DNA from 2 places in the Bifidobacterium crudilactis genome. Region 1 is predicted to be linked to the other one. Evidence: riboswitches for the same ligand, from Rfam matches in the RefSeq annotation. Region 1 holds a riboswitch; the other holds the start of a gene.
The links. A riboswitch is a leader RNA that binds a small molecule or an ion and turns the genes downstream of it on or off. The one in region 1 is predicted to bind fluoride.
Positions count from the first base shown of each region.

Region 2: another riboswitch for fluoride. It lies ahead of DB51_RS06375 (FluC/FEX family fluoride channel); the one in region 1 lies ahead of DB51_RS09315 (inorganic diphosphatase).

Region 1 covers NZ_JHAL01000003.1:2,045-9,329, reverse strand. The annotation lists gene DB51_RS09350 (cupin domain-containing protein) at 1-99, shown strand, start outside; gene DB51_RS09345 (DUF488 domain-containing protein) at 194-586, shown strand; gene DB51_RS09340 (hypothetical protein) at 1,575-2,219, opposite strand; gene DB51_RS09335 (hypothetical protein) at 2,328-2,873, shown strand; gene DB51_RS09330 (transcriptional regulator) at 2,870-3,172, shown strand; gene DB51_RS09325 (IS30 family transposase) at 3,393-4,502, opposite strand; gene DB51_RS09320 (universal stress protein) at 4,591-5,067, shown strand; fluoride riboswitch at 5,084-5,174, shown strand; gene DB51_RS09315 (inorganic diphosphatase) at 5,228-5,722, shown strand; gene eno (phosphopyruvate hydratase) at 5,808-7,103, shown strand.
Region 2 covers NZ_JHAL01000002.1:981,369-988,653, reverse strand. The annotation lists gene DB51_RS06400 (LysR family transcriptional regulator) at 1-656, shown strand, start outside; gene DB51_RS06395 (MalY/PatB family protein) at 779-2,041, shown strand; gene DB51_RS06390 (glutathione peroxidase) at 2,193-2,747, shown strand; gene DB51_RS06385 (bile acid:sodium symporter family protein) at 2,934-3,968, shown strand; gene DB51_RS06380 (fluoride efflux transporter FluC) at 4,139-4,513, opposite strand; gene DB51_RS06375 (FluC/FEX family fluoride channel) at 4,510-5,025, opposite strand; fluoride riboswitch at 5,139-5,210, opposite strand; gene DB51_RS06370 (YdcF family protein) at 5,284-6,300, opposite strand; gene DB51_RS06365 (NAD(P)H-dependent oxidoreductase) at 6,483-7,094, shown strand.

The DNA of each region.
Region 1 (7,285 bases):
CCGACGCGTCTGCCGCATGCGGTGGAGGCTGTCGAGGCCTCCGTCATGATGCTGACGATGATCACTCCGGCGCGAGACGCCAAGGAAACGAGCGACTAGGCACGCGTCCTCTCATGGTTGCTGACAAGCGTTGGGGGCGTAAGCGATTTGTCAGTGCGTGATGGTTATAACGGTCATCAGGGGAGTGTGAAACATGAAGCATTCGATGATTATGATGCGAGTCTATTCCTTGGATCCGGATACACAGGGGTATCGCATACTTGTCGATCGTCTATGGCCGCGTGGCATGAAGAAAGATAGGCTTCGCTTGGATTTGTGGGCGAAGGAGGTTACTCCTTCAACACCGCTGCGTACATGGTTTGGGCATAAGGCCGAGAGGTTCGAAGAGTTCCGTAACCGCTATATGAGTGAATTGGATGCGAGCGACGAGGCGGCTGAATTTGCTCGTAATTGTTCGCACATCATTCGCGATCAGGACATATTGCTGTTGTACGCGGCAAAGGATACCGAGCACAACCATGTGATGGTTCTCAAGGAGTGGCTGTTGCAGCAGCCATCCTTTGAGAGCATCGAACAGGCTGCATAATTCATATGTGAAGCAAATCGCATCCGGAAATCCAGTGTAGTCAGTTCTTTCTGGCCAGACCGCGTGTATACACCGGTAATCATGGGCTTGTAAGGGGGGTGGCGGAGACTGGAGAATCAGTCCAAGAACAAACTCGATTAGTGCTGTGGGAGGCGACAGGGAATGTTGTCCACACAGTGGTTGGGATTCCTATAAACGACTTCCAGAGAATCTGAGCCTTGATAAATCCCGGTCAACTGGTCGTCACATATGATTTATTTGTTGTTATACAGAATCTCACAGTCTCATGGCGACGTATACAGGCCGGCAGTCCAAGCCATTATTGTTTACCTTGAGGGTTACGATTTTCTTTCTGATAGCAGGCATATCAAGTGCATCATCGTCGATCTGAGCATGAGATACTGTCACCTCCTCTAAGTCATTGCTCATCTCCCAACGCTGAAATGGTCATCAATCGGTTTCGTATCGTCTAGCTGTTAGAGCGGAATTTGGATACACGACAACTTCGTGCTCCATGTGCCATTGAGGACAATAAATCATTCCTCAATAAGGTATTTAGATTCCAGTAGGAGCCGACTCATAAAGACAGAATGAACTTAACGCCAGCAAACTCAAACTCTTATATGGCATCAATGAATAAATTACCAAACAGAACACAGTAGACTTAGCGCTTTCCGCCGATCATCGTCACGTCCGTCGCCTGCTGGATGCATCAAGATCGATCTGAAGATATTAGGAATCGCAGCGTTTAAAAGCTTGCAACGCTCATCAGAAGTCATCGGTCAACTGCATCCATCTATGGATGCAGTCATGATCGTATTTAAGAAGAACCGTTAGACCAGTATCAACATTTGTCGCTTCTCCTATTCAGACGGTCACGCCGAGACGTTAATTGTGAGACCAGAAATTCAAAACGATTTGAATCTAACTTAGAGAATCTGGCTAATCTCCTCAGTCGGAGTGCCTCGATCATAGAGCAAACGAAGGTTTATGATTGCAGTTCACCACTTGCCTCTGCAGTCCCACACTCCTGTAACGATTCCGCCAACCGCACCGAACAGACCGCTCGGGGGCTACGCCTTCGATGCAGCCAATTTCTGCTGACGCGCCACATCCGGCCACAGCACCGGCCAATGCCCCCGTCGATACCGTGATTGGCCATGCAGTTGTACCATGCCTTACTTGGGGCGCTGATTTTTTCCTCACCATATAACCCAGTCGCCGTCGGTTTTTGAGAAATAGTAATCGTGGCCTCATGGTCTGTTGCCAGAATCCACGCACCAACCGCGACCTCGGGGTAACGTTGTTCGAGCTGTTGCTTGTACGATGCAAGGCTTTCGATGGTCTTGTCTTGGCCGTCTTTGATGACGAGGACGTCCGGAGATCTCAATGCCAAGGTGTACTTGGTTCCGATCTTCAAAGTCGCCGTCGCCGAACGGGTCGCCTCATTGTCCGAATACGAGAGCACATAGCCTCCAGCGGTGGGTTCGGTGGATGTCGATACTTGTTTAACCTGCGTTGCAGGCTCTGCCGCTTGGGCATGCAGTTCTGATCCTGCCATGACGAAAACTAAGGCCAGGGCGAAGGAGAACAACACTGTTCCCACACGATAAATTGAACGCAACATATGCATGAACCTCTTTCTTCCAACAACGGTTGACGAGAAACCCCCTCATCAAGTTCTCGATTAAGAACCGTACCTTACTTTGCACCAATAACAGAATCGTGTATACTTGCCAACATGGATACTATTAACGATATTACAACCGATGACGACACCCACGACATCAGCACAGCGACACCGGCAGAGGCGAGGGAACTCCTCAAGCACAGCGGTGATGCCAGTGGCTTCATGCCGTACCGGGAGATCCGGTCGTACGGATGGACGGTCGCCTGGGTCTCGAGCGTCCAAGTCCTATTGTTCCTGACGCTCGGTGCGTGGTGGTCTGTCTCATGGTCCTGGAACGGCATCATTTTCCTCGGCATATGTGCGGTGCTGCTGTCGTTTTTCGCGGTACGCAGCGAACGCAATCACCGTCACATTCTGCCCCGTGGCAGCAAGCATCTCGAGCGTATCGTGTTGGGTTGGAGAAACGTACTCCTAGCGATAGGCTGCGTGCTGCTGGGCGCGGCGGCGTCGAGTGCCGGTCTACCCGCGTCGTTCAGCTCGACAGGGAGCAGGGGTCTAGGTTGGATGGCGTTGGTGGCAGGGATCATCTGCGCCGTCGGCTGTGCCTGCCGTCTAATCTTCGCGGTTCGACTCCTAGCAAGTAAGCGAACCGCATGAATCTCTCAGACGATCTGCAAGATTGGGACAGAATCATTCTCTCACCACTGAGATTCACGATTATGTCGCTGATCAACCAAGCTGACGCGGTCGGCTTCGCGGACATTCGCAGAGCCGCGCAGACCACTCCACAAACACTGAGTAAACAGGTCACCATCCTCGAAAACGCTGGATATATCAACGTCAGCAAGATTGCCCGCGGCAGACGCATACTCACCGAAATCAGCGCTACCGACGAGGGGCGGCGGGCATTCAAACGACAGATCGACATCCTCAAGCACATCGCCGACGCCCGCTAATCGTATGCATGCTACATCCTGCCCCTTGCATCAAACTCATGAACATCTCCGAGCAGAGCCATCATCAGAATGACCAGCCTGAGCGCCGATGCCCTATCGTATCGGCGCGGATAACGGGGTTTACTCATCGGCCTGCCGTTTTTGCGCCCAGGAGGCCAGTTCGGCGCGTCACAATTCAGACTCTATCATCACCACTGACTGCAAGCTTCAACGCTGGATTCTATTTGCAAGTGCAACGTTTGGCTTGTTGGCTGGTCTGGTTTGATGATAGGCCGAGTTTGGATATTTCCTCTTGCCATGCTTCGTTGGGCGTGTGGTAGTCCAGGAGTTTCATGGGGGTGTCGTTGATCTCGGTGACGATGTCGTCGAGTTCGGTTTGGGTCAGGTTCTTCAGGCTGGTGTGTTTGGGCAGGTAGCGGCGGATCATGCCGTTGCGGTTCTCGCTGCTGGCGCGCTGCCAGGGCGAGTATGGGTCGGCGTAGTAGGTGAGCATGCCCAGGGCCTCGTCCACGAGCCGGTGCAACGCGGATTCGGACCCGTTGTCCCAGGTCCGGTCGATGCGCGCCGCTGCGGGGATGTGGCTGTAGATCGCGTATTCGGCCCTGGCGGTCGCCGGTGCGCTTTTGGATTCGATGAGGCGGGCGAACAGCTTTCTGGTTTTGCGTTCGACCTGCGTGTCGACGCACCGCTTCGAGGGAGCCGAACCGATGACCGTGTCGGATTCGTAGTGGCCGAACGAACCTCGGTGGTCCACGACCTTGGGACGCAGGGCGAGTGGCACGCGCATCGGGATCGTCACACGCCCGGCCCTGCGGCCCGCCCGTCTGGTGCGGTGGCGTTTGGCCCGGGGCAGGTAGCGCCGCCAATCCTCGCCGTCCGCATGCCCCTGGTAGATCCACTGGTAGAGGCACTCGTGGCTGATCCGCATCGACGGGTCAGCCGGATACTCCAGTTTCAACCGGCCCTCGATCAGCTCGGGCGTCCAGCCACGCGTCAACGCGTCCGCCACCCACGCGTGCAGGCGCGCGTCCATCATGCGCCTGGGCTTCCTCGGCCTGCGCGAACGTGCCTCGGCCTTGCGCTGCGCGGTCAACGCCGAATAGAACGGGCCAGCCGTCCACGCCCCCGTCTTCAACCGCCCGGGATGGTAGGGCCGGTACGACTCGTTCTCGTTGGACGCGAACCACAGGCCACGCCTGAGCTCCCGGCTGATCGTGGAGGCGGAACGATGCAGCTGGCGGGCCACCTGCCGGATCGTCTCATGATCCCCGAAACGCAGCATCTCAATCCTGATCCGCTCACCCCCGGTCACATGCGTATAAGCTTTCATAGTGAGTGCAGCACCTCCCAAAGGTCGGAACATCAGCAATCCCAACCATAAGCGGTGTTGCACTTCTAACTAGAACTCAGGGGCTGTTATGCAACATCCAACCGCACATTTATCGTCCATTATCGTCGGAATCATTCCCGGGCAGCCTGATAGGGTGATCGAGAAGGCATGCGAGATGGCCGCATCAATGGCCCCTGTCAAGCTTCATCTTGTCTATGTGGATCCCACCCTTGTCAAGGAAGACGGGCATATCGAGCCCTTAGATCCCGACAGCATGGGCGTAACCGAGCGTGACAACTCGAAGCAACTGTCTGAGCATGCGCTCAAAATTGCCCGGGGTGCAGGCGCTGATGCTGATTACCATCTTCTGGTGGGAGACCCTGTGAAGGAGCTTGCGGAGTTCGCCCGTGAGCACGATGCCGTGATGATTGTGGTGGGCACCCGGGAGCGTGGGGCCTTGGCTGCGTTGCAGGAGTGGGTCAATGGGTCGGTTTCGGTGCGTCTGGCGCACACGCAGCACATTGCCGTTCTCACCGTTCCACTCGCCGACGAATACGATGATTGACCGTGCCTGCTATATTGGTGAGCATGGGTATGAAGTTACCCAAGATAGTTTGTCGCGGTCGTGATGAGCGTCTGAACCGCTGTTAGGCTGATGACTTCTGCAGAGATGCAGGGGTCTGTTTTTTTATCTCCCACATCTCCGCCAGAACGATGGGAGGAATATGAGCGCAACGAAAACCTTGTCCGTCCTTGTAGAGATACCACGGGGAGAGCGCAACAAGTATGAGATGGACCATGAGACAGGCAGGATCAAGTTGGATCGCACCCTGTTCACATCCATGGGCTATCCCGCCGATTACGGCTATGTCGAGGGGACACTGGGGGAAGACGGCGACCCCCTCGATGCCTTGGTTCTCGACGAGGTACCGGTATTCCCGGGATGCCTGATCAATGCTCGGCCAATCGGGCTGTTTGTCATGACCGACGAGCACGGTCCTGATTCGAAGGTTATCTGTGTGCCGGACGACATTCGATATGAGGGCGTGCTGGGTCTGGACGATGTCAGTGATTGGAAGAAGGCCGAAATCAAGCATTTCTTTTCCAACTACAAGTCGATAGAACCAGGCAAGCACGTCGATTCCGATCTGTCGTGGGCTGATCTGCCAGCGGCGCAGCAGGAAATCGCTGAGGCATTCGACAGAGCGAACCGAAAATAGTCTCAATTCATGAATGACTCGGGAAGTCACCGTATAGAGGCGGTGAACTCCTTGAAAAAAATTTCACAAGATAAAGGAACATATGATGAGCAAGATTTCGAATATTCACGCACGCGAGATTCTCGATTCGCGCGGCAATCCAACTCTGGAAGTCGAGATGACACTGGAGGACGGTTCTTACGGTCTTGGATCCGTTCCATCCGGTGCTTCGACCGGTGAGAACGAGGCCAACGAGAAACGTGATGGGGATGCGAAACGATATGACGGCAAAGGCGTGCAAACCGTCGTCGACGGAGTCAACGGTGAGATAGCCAAGGCGGTTGCCGGTCTCGATGCATCCGATCAGCGCCATCTCGATGAGACGCTGATTCGTCTGGACGGAACCGAGAACAAGTCTCGGCTCGGAGCCAACGCCATACTCGGCGTATCGCTGGCTGCCCTGCATGCCTCGGCGGCCTCGGCGCATCTGCCGCTCTATCAGTACATTGGTGGCACCAATGGGCACGTCATCCCGGTGACGGCGATGAATGTGCTCAACGGCGGCGTTCATGCCGTCTCGTCCAACGTGGACATTCAGGAATTCATGTTCACACCCGTTGGGTTTGACTCCTATCACGAGGCGCTGCGAGCCAACGTCGAGTCCTATCATGCTTTGAAGAAAGTCTTGATTGCGAAGGGGTTGGAAACCGGATTGGGTGACGAGGGTGGTTTCGCACCGAACCTCAAGTCCAATAGGGAGGCCTTCGACCTTCTGGTCGAGGCCATCGAAAAGGCGGGCTATGAGCCAGGTCGGCAGATTGCCATCTGCTTCGATTCCGCTGCCTCAGAGTTCTACGACAAAGAGAACGACGTCTACAACTTTGATGGTTCCAAGGCCAGCGCACAGGACATGGCTCAATTCTACGAGAGCCTGATTAACGAGTATCCCATTGCTTCCATCGAGGATCCATTCGATGAGAATGCATGGGACGATTTCAAGGCGCTCACCTCCAAGATTGGCGACAGAGTGCAGGTGATGGGAGACGATATCTTCGTGACCAACCCGAAGTTCCTACGCCGGGCGATCAGTGAGCACACCGCCAACTCCACGCTCATCAAGCTCAATCAGATAGGAACTGTGACCGAGACCCTCGAGGCGATCAAGCTTGCCAATCGCAACGGATTGACCACCATGGTGTCCCATCGTTCCGGCGAAACACCGGATGCGACCATCGCTGACCTTGCAGTCGGCGCCAACGCCATGCAGCTCAAGTCCGGCGCTCCGGCTCGTGGCGAGCGTGTGGCGAAGTACAATCAGCTGCTGCGGATCGAGGAACGGCTCGGCGACTCCGTCGAATATGCGGGACTGCACGCCTTCCCGCAGTTGGCAACACGCATCTGAGCCTCTGATCAGGATGCGCTTGCGTCCATGCCATATGGGTGCAAGCGCATCGCTTTCGCGCTGGCCAGATAGCTATGCACAACAAGGCCGCTCATGTGTATGGCCGCTGGTTGATTCCAGCGGCCATACTGTTACTGGGCTGCAGTTTCGCACGCTTAACAGGCCACATGTTGCATCATCCG
Region 2 (7,285 bases), on a different contig from region 1:
TGCGGATATTGGCTCCTCCTTCCATATGCTCGACCCTGCTGGCACGGACCTTGGTGAATCTCAGTCAGCAAACCGATATCGACGTCAGTCTGGTGCAGATGGAACCTCCCGAAGCCATACGGCTGATGGAACGCGGGCAGGCGGATGCGGCCATCATCTTCAGATACGGCAGCATCCCTAATTTCCTGCATATCGGCGAGGACCTGCGCGTGGAGTACTTCGGGGAGGACCCTCTGCGTCTGCTCGTCCCTAAATCCGGTGAAGTCGCGGAACGCTACGAGCAGGACGGCATGCCGGTTGACCTGGCATTGCTGCATGACGAATCATGGATCGCGGGTTGCGAAACATGCCAGGCGAATCTGGTGAGCATCGCTCATAAGGCGGATTTCGAACCGAATATCACTCATTCCACCGATGATTACGTGGTCACGCAAAACCTCGTGGAGATGGGTCTGGGTATTTCCATCGTGCCGGAACTTTCCACGCTGTCGTTCCTGCGTGATGACGTCATCGCCTGTCCCATCAAGGACGCACATGCCGTCAGAAGCGTGGGGATGCTGACCCGCGCCGGCGATACACGTGAATCCATCGGCGAGCTCAGCGATGCCATCAAGAAGGTCGCCGGGCGCTATCTGCGTCCCGTGCAGGATGCCTAGGCGTGTGCGCTCCCGTATTCCTCAGCGAGCGCCCCACCGTCATAAGCAAAACGACCAACGCTCTCACCAAACGGGGGAGCGTCGAGGGTGCACTCCGGGGAGTCATCGGAAACAATGAACGTATGCATGGATTACTGGACAGCACAGCGACTGAAACCGAAAGCACCCGCACACTGCAGGATGATGCATCCACGGAATGTCTCGGGAAACATCTTTTCGATGCCACCGCCATCGACGGTGAAACGCCGAACGACCTGGCGAAGATAGGCAGTGATAAATGGACCAGGTACCCGAATTGCATCGGAGCGTTCATCGCCGAAATGGATTTCGGCCTGGCGCCATGCATCCAGGAGGCCATGATCGGTGCGGTGCAGCGCTGTTCGCTCGGCTATATTCCGGACCCGTTGAAACGACAGGTGGCTGAGGCTTGCGCACATTGGCAGCAGCGGCGTTTCGGATGGAATGTCGACCCGGATTGCATCAGGCCGGTGCCCGATGTGATGGAGGCCTATGAGATTTTCCTCCGCGAATTCGTGGGAGCGGGAAACGCCATTATCGTTCCCACCCCCGCGTACATGCCTTTCCTGAGTGTTCCCCGGCTGTACGGAGTGGAGGTTATCGAAATTCCCATGCTGCAACGCAAGGGAGGCTGGGAATTCGATTTCACTGCCATCGAAGACGCATTCCGCCAGGGATGCAAGGCCTTCGTGCTCTGCAATCCCCACAACCCTATCGGTAAGGTGCTCACCCGCGAAGAGATGCTCACGCTTTCTGCACTGGCCGAACGCTTCGACGTCCGCGTGTTCTCCGACGAGATTCACGCATCCTTCGTTTTTGATGACGCCGTGCACACGCCTTTCGCCTCGATCAACGAGACCACGGCAAGGCAGGCCGTCACGGCGACATCCGTGTCCAAGGCCTTCAACGTCCCGGGAACCAAATGTGCCCAGGTGATTCTGACGAATCCTGACGATTACGCCCTGTGGATGCGCAAGGCTGAATGGTCGGAACACCAGACGGCAACCATTGGTGCGGTGGCCACCATCGCGGCATATGAGCACGGCGGAGAATGGTTTGACGAGATGTTTCCATACGTGTTGCGCAATAGGGATTATGTCGATGAGCAGATGCGCACCAGATTCGCGACTGTGGGTTATGTGCGGCCTCAGGGCACCTATATCGCGTGGCTCGATTTTCTTCCTCTGGGCCTGCACGATCCTGCGGCCTTCTTCCTCGATAAGGCGAAGGTCGCCTTGACTGACGGGGAGGCCTGCGGGCGAATCGGACAGGGGTGTGTGCGCATGAATTTCGCCATGCCCTACCCGCTGTTGCAGGAATGCTTCGACCGGATGCACCGTGCTTTGCTTTCGGCCGGCATCGTCTGAATAGCTGACGGCGGAGGCTCACTTTTCTGATGAGAGACCGTGAGCTGCGCCCGTGATTACGTTCATGGTGAATCGCCGTGGCCGAAGGCGCGATGCTCTGTAGCCTGATTCTCAGGAAGCGGTACACCACCAAGGATGCGAAGGCGCGATTATGAGCGAATCAGTTACCGATGCGAAGACGGACGACGCGGTTGCAGGCACGCCGAGGGAAGGTACTCGGCCAAGGGATGACTCCGCGTTGTACGGCTTCAGCGTGAAAACCATCAAGGGCGAGCAGCAGAGCCTTGCCGATTACCGAGGACAGGTGCTGCTTATCGTGAACACCGCCACGGAGTGCGGCTTTACGCCGCAATACGATGGCTTGGAAGCGCTGTACGGCAAATTCCATGACCGTGGCTTCGAGATTCTGGACTTCCCATGCAATCAGTTCGCCGGTCAGGCACCTGGAAGCGACGAGGAGCTGGGAAGCTTCTGCAAGCTGCGTTTCGGCACCACTTTCACGACATTCGCGCGCATCGACGTCAACGGTGAGCACGCCGACCCCCTGTATAACTGGCTCAAAGAGCAGAAATCAGGTATCGCTGGTGGACGCATCAAATGGAATTTCACCAAATTCCTCATCGACCGCGAGGGCCGTGTGGTGAAACGCTATGCACCGTCGACCACTCCGGAGGCGATAGAAGGGGATATCGCCGCGCTGGTCTGAGTCATTCACCTCCTCGGTTCTGCCATTGCTGTGCCGCGTAACCGGAGATTCCGGCGCAGCGTTGTCCTATGGCCAGTGCAGGATGCGGCATCTCGACATTGCCTGCCGATGCTCACATAGTGGTCTGAGCTACCCGACACCTCTTCCATGCCCGCTACATTGCGGGATTGGAAGGGGATGGGATAAATGTCTCGTATCGTGCAGTTCGGCACATGGCTTACTCGTTGGTTTACGGTTGTTGTGGTGGTCTGGGCCATTATTAACTTCTTTCTGCCGCAGACCAGCATGTGGGCGAAAAGCTATACCAATTATTTTCTGAGCATCATTCTCTTCGGCATGGGCATGACTCTGAGCATCGACGATTTCAAGCGCATCGTGAAGATGCCGCTCATGGTCATCGTCGGGACCATCGCCCACTATGTCATCATGCCGCTGCTGGCAGTGGCGCTGTGCAAGATTTTCCAGCTTGACGGCATGATAGCCGTCGGTGTCATCCTCGTGGGATGCTGCCCTTCGGGGACCTCGTCCAATGTCATGTCCTTCCTGTCGCGAGGCGACGTGGCTCTGGACGTGTCGATAGGTCTGCTCTCGACCTTGTGTGCGCCTATCATGGTGCCTCTGCTGATGAGTGGACTGGCCAGCCAGTATGTGCAGATTCCCGTCACCAAGCTGTTCCTGACTGCTCTCGAAGTGGTGCTGATTCCTGTGGCCCTGGGTGTGGCGGTTCATGCGATATTCGGCAAGAAGGTCCAGAAGGTCACGGTCGCTCTTCCTGCGATATCGCAGATAGCGATACTCGTCATCATCGGAGTGGTGGTCTCCGTCAACAATGCCAAACTCTTCACCGTCGAGACGGCCATGGTGCTTCCTGTGGTGATGCTGCATAACCTTTGCGGTTACGGACTCGGCTATCTGTTCAGCCGCCTGATGTTCAAGGTGTACCCCCAGGGTTTCAAATACGCCCAGCAGAAGGCCATCACCTTCGAGGTCGGCATGCAGGATTCGGCGCTCGGAGCCACTCTGGCGCTCCAGGCCTTCGCCGCGAACCCCGTGGTGGCGATTCCTTCGACCTTCTTCAGTGTGTGGCACAACATCTCAGGGTCGGTGCTGTCGTCCTGGTGGCGTCGGCATGACGATGCCTACGATATCGCCGCCGATTCTCAGCACGGCGAGCACCGCAGTGCCAATCGCGAGGGCCTCAAGGAAGCCGCGCAGGTCTAGATTCCGCACCGAGCCGTATCCACCGCTCGCATCGGATGATGCATCCGATGGTGTAGGGATTATTGCCATGCCATGGAGTGCTGCCGCATCAAGGCCTTGCCGTTCCAGCCCTGATACGGCGACTGGAATGGCAAGGCTATGAAATCCCTACACAACGCCGTATTCGTGCCTCATCGTGCGATGAAATATCCCAAAGAGACCGTCGCCACCGGTGCAATCATGGTCGCGAAGGCATAGAAGGACGCGGCCGCGATTTTTTTCTGTCTGGACAATGACACCATTTCGTTGATTGCCGTCGAGAAGGTGGAAAAACCGCCGAGCAGACCCGTCGCCAGCAGCAGATGCACAGGTGACGAGACGGTCTGCGAGGCATAGAGTGCTGCGACAATGCCCGTTGCCAGGCCTGCAGTGATGTTGATGCTGAAGGTCGCGACCGGGAATACGGTCATCCACCGTGATTTGATGACACCGTCGACGAGATAGCGAAATACCGAACCGATGCCGCCGCAGGCGCAGACGGCTAAGGCGAGCGCGATATCGTTCATCGTTGCGCCCCCTGCGGTTCGTCGGATGTCGAAGATGCCGAAAGTTCGGGATTGTTCCGGTGATCCACAAGCCAGTTGCCCATCCTGACACCGAGTAGTGCGACGATGAAACCACCTGCGAATGTCAGTATGAGATACACCATGCCGCCGAGCACATTGTTGCCCTGCGATGAGGTGAAGACCTCCAGAGCAAGCGCGGAGAGCGTGGAGAGCCCACCGCAGACTCCCATGCCGAAGCCTCTGCTGATGAGTTCGCGGCGTTTGGCATGAATCCAAGGTGCCTGTGCAAGATAGGTCACCAGCCCCGCATAGCAGCAGGAGGCAATCATATTGACGAGGAATGTGCCGAGGTGAAAACTGCCCACCCCGTGTGCGTCCTGACTGCCGATAACAGGCAGGAATGACATCGCATACCGCAATCCGGTGCCGAGCGCACCGCCGACGAAGACCACCACGCAGACCGTGGCATTCGCAAAGGGATAGGGTTTGGCGGTATCCGTTGATTGGGACATGACAATCCTTTCGTATGGACGAGCAGCGATGCGAAGAACCATATGACCTGTGGGTCGATACGGCGCATCCATCCAGGCATGCCCGTCGGTGCAGGGAACAGGCCCTTGCATCCAGACGAATAGGAACTATCAGCAGTACGCGGTTCGGAGGGAAGCTCCAGGCGAGTTCCATCGCCACGAATGATGGTACACCTTGTGTGGGGCGAGAGACGGTATCGTTTTACAACTCCGACGTACCCGGAGTTCAGGCGGATGAGCTCAGTGCACGAAGACCCGTATCAGCTCCACAGCCACCGAAAGAAGCCAGAATCCTGCTATGACCAGATACGGCCACTTGTGGGCCACAGAGATTGCGATGAATTCCCTGATGAAAGCCGTTGGCCAGTAGTAACCCTTGGTATGGCTTCCCACGCCGTCCGCGGATACCCCAACCTTGTGGGCATACTCCGCCGCGCGGAACACATGGTAGTCACTGGTGACCAGAGCGCAACGGTAGCGTGCGCCCCCCGAATGCGCGTCCATAATCTGTTTGGAAAATCTGAGATTCTCAAGGGTCGTGGTGGATTTGTCCTCGTTGAGCACCGACGATTCGGGAACCTGCCGTTCGTTCACCAGATATGCTTTCATCGCCGCTGCTTCCGAAACCTCCTCATCCGCGCCTTGCCCTCCCGAGACGATGAGCAGCGGACGTCTGCCTTGTCTGTTCCACAACCGCAACGCCGTTTCCAGCCTGCCACGCAGCAGAGGCGTCGGCTTGGTGCCGTCCAGTCCGGCGCCGTGAACGATGATGTAGTCGTAGTGCCTTTTCCGGGGCAGCAGACGGTAGAACCAGGAATAGACCAACAGCGCCACGAAAGAGAAGAAGAACCAGAGGCCTTCGAACACGATCAACGATGCGATGCCGTTCAGCCAGGCCGGGGCGTGCAGGAGTGACAACAGGGGGACCATGGCCAGATACATCACGATGACTACGGCAAGAACCGCCGGAAGTGCTGTCGACATCGACAGCCCCTCATGCCGTATGACCAATACCGAATTCCATATCAGGAACAGCACCACCACAACAGGGCATGCCACAACGGCCAGCAAAACCGGAAGCACCATCCATTCCTGCCCGAAACCGAACAGCAGGCATGTGGCCAGCAGAATCAGAAATATCGTCAGGTATATTGCATTGCGAAACTGTCGGGGCTCTCTCAGATAGGAGAAGAGAAACAGTAGACCGAAGAACGCCACCGGTCCGTAGATGAGTATCTGCCCAAACAAGATTTCCATGCAACTCCGCTTTCTCTCCGCGCTCGCGGCCATGAACCGAAGCACACTAGAGATTCTACATAACAAGTCCTGTCGGCAATGGACTGGATACTGGTTCCAACGCTTGCTGTGGAGGTTGATTCCGGTGCCTTCCATCAGGCAGCGTGATATGTGTGCCAGTGCGACATGTCGGAAGGATTATCATGAAGGTTCTTGTCATTACCAGCAATCCGGAGGTCGACAGCCTCACCAATGCAGTGGCCGAGTCATTCATGGCGGGCGCGATTGCAGGCGGTGTCGAAACCGAGTTGCTCGATCTGTACGCCGAGGGCTTCAACCCTGTGTATTCATCTGAGGACCGCGCTCATTATCTTGGTCAGGCGCCGGTTCCTCGGGATGTGTCGGTATTGCAGGATCGTCTTGTCTCCGCTGATGTGATAGCTCTGGTGTTTCCCATCTACTGGTATACGATGCCCGCGATGATGAAGGGATTCTTCGATCGCGTGATATGCCGAGGATTCGCCTACGGGAAAGACGGTTTACCGGGTGCGCTGGCGGGCAAGAAAGTCAGGATATTCGCACTGAGCGGAGGTACGGAGGACTGGTATAAGACCAGCGGCATGGACAAGGCGCTGCAACTGCAGATCTGCGACCGGACCTTCAGGCATTACTGCGGCGTTGATGACGTGGTCATGGAGTATGTCGACGGGCTGACCATGGGGGACGACGGTCCAGAGGCGCGTAACGAAGCCGCCGCGAAGCTCATGCGTGTCGCGCGGATGGGTGAGGCGATGGCGGCAAATCAGGACCGCTAACCTCGTCGAAACATGGCTCGCTTAACCTGTCCGCAAGTCTTTCGCCGATATGCATGGCAACGCCCATCTCGGCGAAAGGCACCACAGACACGGCAGAGTCATAGAGACCGACGACCGGTACATACGACCGGTACATACAATCAGGGCGGTGCGTCTTGGAGCCACAACCAGCGACATCACAACACGCTTCT